One region of the Bradyrhizobium sp. 6(2017) genome, then DNA from elsewhere that is predicted to be linked to it. Evidence: predicted binding sites of a transcription regulator. Region 1 holds the regulator's gene; the other holds the start of a gene.
The links. The regulator HrcA, encoded in region 1, represses chaperone genes, less so after heat shock. The targets are predictions, from matches to a motif close to GTTAGCACTCNCNNNNNGNGAGTGCTAAC.

Region 1 (2,200 bases):
CTTCCTTGGTCTCGGCCGGCACTGCGTCGAGCGCGCGCTGCAGATTGTCGGCGATGTCGAGCACGTCACGGGCGAAGCCGGTGATGCCATAGGTCTTGGCGTCGGCAACCTCGCGGCGGGTGCGCTGACGGAGGTTCTCCATCTCGGCCAGCGTGCGTAGCGTCCGGTCGCGCGCCTCGGCGAGTTCCTTGGTCAGCGCCTCGACCGATCCCACCTCGGGATCGTCAGGCATGATGTAGGGCTTCGAGACCACGGGCTCACCCGTCGGCGCCGAATTCTCGGTGTTGTCATTGGCCCGGTTCGGATCGGTCATGGCTTGCCTTCTCGAAAACTCGCGTCGGTTCAAATCTTGGGGATTGCTGCCCGGGATATCGTGCTTTGAGCGGCGAAAATCAAGCGCAACATACCGGTTAGGGCCAGCGCACCTCCACTTCGCGTCAAGAAACCCGTCAAATAAAACCGAATTTCGCTCCGATCAGCCGCCCAGCATCTTGCTGACGATGCGCGCGGCATAGTCGACGGTCGGGATCACCCGAGCATAGTTCAGCCGCGTCGGTCCGATCACGCCGAGCACGCCGACGATCCGACCCTGGGCGTCGCCGTATGGCGCGATGATGGTCGAGGAACCCGACAGTGAGAACAGCTTGTTCTCCGAACCGATGAAAATCCGCACGCCCTCGCCGCGTTCGGCGCGGCCGAGCAGATCGATCACGCCGCGCTTGGTCTCGAGATCGTCGAACAGCGACTTGATGCGCTCGAGATCGTCGAGCGCGTGCAGATCCTCGAGCAGATTGGCGTGGCCGCGCACGATCAGCTGGCGATCCTCGTTCGCGCCGCCGGACCAGCTTGCGATGCCGGCCGCGACCACCTTTTGTGTGAGCTGATCGAGCTCGGCGCGGTTTTGCGTCAACGCCGTCTCGAGCTCGAGCCGCGCTTCGGCCAGCGTCCGGCCGCGGATCCGTGCATTGAGGAAATTGGTCGCTTCGGTCAGCGCCGAAGATGGAACGCCCGGCGGCAGCGCCAGCACCCGGTTCTCGACCTGGCCGTCTTCGCCGACCAGCACGACCAGCGCCTTCTCCGGCTCCAGCCGCACGAATTCGATGTGCTTCAGCCGTGCATTCGACTTTTGCGTCAGCACCACCGCCGCGGCGCGAGTCAGCCCCGACAGCTGCGTCAGCGCTTCGCCAAGCGCCGCCTCGACGGATTGCGCACGGCCGACGGCAGCCAGCTGGGTCTGGATCGACTGACGCTCGGCCTCGGTGAGGTCGCCGACCTGCATCAGGGCGTCGACGAAGAAACGCAGGCCGAGTTCGGTCGGCAGCCGGCCCGCCGAGGTGTGCGGCGCATAGATCAGGCCGAGCTGCTCGAGGTCCGACATCACGTTGCGGACCGAGGCCGGCGACAACGGTAATGCGATCAGACGCGAAATGTTGCGCGAGCCGACCGGCTCACCGGTCGCAAGGTAGCTCTCGACGATTTGACGAAAAATATCGCGCGATCGCTCGTTGAGCTGGGCGAGCCCCGCATGCGGTGCGATCAGGCCAATCGGATCGTGATGAGTCACACTCCAGTCCCTCACAATTACTGCCTAATCTGTCGCTCCGGGAGGCCGGTGACAAGCATGCATTCAGCCCCCCGGTACCGGGCCAACCCGGGGCCGAAAACCCTTGCCGCTGCCCGTTCCCCCTCCTACAAGCACGCCCAGCCATATATCTCGGATTTTTGGAGGATTTCATGCGGCCAAGCCGCCGTGCGCCCGATGAACTGCGTCCCGTGTCGCTGGAACGCGGCGTCGTAAAATATGCCGAGGGTTCCTGCATGGTGAAATTCGGCGACACCCATGTGCTGGTGACCGCCACGCTGGAAGAGCGGCTGCCGCCCTGGCTGAAGGGTCAGGGCCGCGGCTGGGTGACCGCCGAATACGGCATGCTGCCGCGCGCCACCCTGGAACGCACCCGCCGCGAGGCCTCCGCCGGCAAGCAGGGCGGCCGCACGGTCGAGATCCAGCGGCTGATCGGCCGCTCGCTGCGCGCGGCCGTCGATCTGGAGGCGCTCGGCGAGCGCCAGATCACGGTCGATTGCGACGTCATCCAGGCCGATGGCGGCACCCGCACCGCTTCGATCACCGGTGCCTGGGTGGCACTGGCCGACTGCATCAACTGGATGAAGACCCGCAACATGCTGAAGACCAACGTGTTGC
Region 2 (2,200 bases), 3.9 Mb from region 1:
AGGGCGAGATGTAACCGCGGTCGAACTGCATGCCCTCGACGACGTCGAGCTCGGTCTCGAGCGACTTGGCTTCCTCGACCGTGATCACGCCCTCGTTGCCGACCTTCTTCATGGCGTCGGAGAGGAACTTGCCGATCTCGGCATCGCCGTTGGCCGAGATGGTGCCGACCTGAGCGATCTCCTCGTTGGAGGTGACCTTCTTGGAGTTCTTGACGAGGTCGGCGACAACGGCTTCCACAGCCAGGTCGATGCCGCGCTTCAGGTCCATCGGGTTCATGCCGGCGGCAACCGACTTGGCGCCTTCACGAACGATCGCAGCCGCGAGCACGGTTGCGGTGGTGGTGCCGTCGCCGGCCGCGTCAGCGGACTTGGAGGCGACTTCGCGCACCATCTGGGCGCCCATGTTCTCGAACTTGTCCTCGAGCTCGATCTCCTTGGCGACGGTGACGCCGTCCTTGGTGATGCGGGGAGCGCCGAACGACTTCTCGAGCACGACGTTGCGGCCCTTGGGGCCGAGCGTCACCTTGACGGCGTTGGCGAGGATGTCGACGCCGCGCAGCATCTTGTCACGCGCATCGACGCCGAATTTGACTTCTTTAGCTGCCATCTGAATTTTTCCTTGGAATGGTTTTACCCTGGAGGAATCTTGGGGAGAGAGGAGGCGCTTAGGCCGCCTTCTTCTTGGAAGCGGGGACGTCGAGGACGCCCATGATGTCGCTTTCCTTCATGATCAGCAGGTCTTCACCGTCGATCTTGACCTCGGTGCCGGACCACTTGCCGAACAGGACGCGGTCGCCGACCTTGATGTCGATCGGGATCAGCTTGCCAGCCTCGTCGCGGCCACCCGGGCCAACGGCGATGATTTCGCCCTGGGAGGGCTTTTCCTTGGCACTGTCCGGAATGATGATGCCGCCAGCAGTCTTCTCTTCGGCGTCGATACGCTTGACCACGACGCGGTCGTGAAGCGGACGGAATTTCATGCAGTCCTCCTAAACTTTTGTGGATGCTGTAGATTTTTGGAGTGTTAGCAGTCCAGCCCGGCGAGTGCCAAGCCAGCTGCGCAGGAGATAGGCCAAGCCTGGGCGGCGGGCAAGTGCCTCTAGCAGAAAAATTGGCACTCGCGAATGACGGCTGCCACGATCATTTCGGCATCCTTAATGCCGGCCCGCGGGGTCGCCGAGGCTATTAGCAGATGCGGTAAGCTGCTGCCAACGCAAGAAATTTCAACAACCTATTAAACATTTGGGCTTGAGATTGGTTAGTCGCGTGCGTCACATTTCTCTCATGTGAGCGCATCCATTGCCGGTGGTCCGGCTGGGTCCGGCCGCCAGGTGAATGCGCTCCGTCACAGGAGGTTGGCATGGTCTCGCGAGTTGGTGGGGTTGCTTCCGACGATTTCCGGAAGCAGTTGCTGGGGTACGGGCTGACGACGGCGCAAATCCTCTATCGGATGCCGGATCATCGCTCGTTGCTGCAAACCTATGTCTGGCAGAACTACGATCTGTTTCCGAAATTTCCGGTGCTGCAGGATTTCCTCGCCTTCTGGCAGGAGAAGCTCGAGGGCCCGCTGTTTTCGGTGACGGTGGCGCATTCCAAGCTGGTCAAGCCGGCTGAACTGCGCGCCGTCGACGGCGTGTTCCGGCTGCATTGACATAGGCCTTGGACTTGGACCTTGCGGGCAGGGCGCAGCTTGCGCCTTTGCTCACCAGCGCTGCGCGACTTGTGTTAGCCTCTCACCGTCAGAAAAAAGACGGGAGGCGAACAATGGCCAAGAAGACGGCATCACGATCCGCAGCCAAGACCGCGGTAAAGAAGAAATGGACGGGGCTAGGAGCCGGCGCCAAGTCGTCCGCGCGCAAGACCATCAAGTCCAAGGGCCGCGTGCCGGCGGCGAAGAAGAACGCGCCCAAGACCGCGACAAAGACTGCAACAAAGGCGGCGAGCAAGGCACGGCCGAAGCAGCGCGTCGCCATCAGCCATCACCGCGAAGAGGATTTCAAGGCCGACGGGCTGCGCACCTACGCCAAATACCGCGACCTCGGCATCGCCGCGGCCTCGCATGGCCTCGCTCAGGCGCACGTCATCCGGCTGCAGGGGCCGTGCAATCCCGATGAAGTGTCGAAGCTGCACTTCCACGACGTCGACTTCCAGATGGTCTATGTGCTGAAGGGCTGGGTGAAGACCTACATGGAAGGCGAGG

Region 2: a site for HrcA is predicted at 1,024-1,052, ahead of groES (co-chaperone GroES). Genes of this name have one in related genera too.

What each region holds. Positions count from the first base shown of each region.
Region 1 covers NZ_CP049289.2:195,253-197,452, forward strand. The annotation lists gene grpE (nucleotide exchange factor GrpE) at 1-313, opposite strand, end outside; gene hrcA (heat-inducible transcriptional repressor HrcA) at 476-1,564, opposite strand; gene rph (ribonuclease PH) at 1,735-2,200, shown strand, end outside.
Region 2 covers NZ_CP049289.2:6,314,890-6,317,089, reverse strand. The annotation lists gene groL (chaperonin GroEL) at 1-607, opposite strand, end outside; gene groES (co-chaperone GroES) at 666-980, opposite strand; gene G6P99_RS29850 (usg protein) at 1,361-1,651, shown strand; gene G6P99_RS29845 (cupin domain-containing protein) at 1,765-2,200, shown strand, end outside.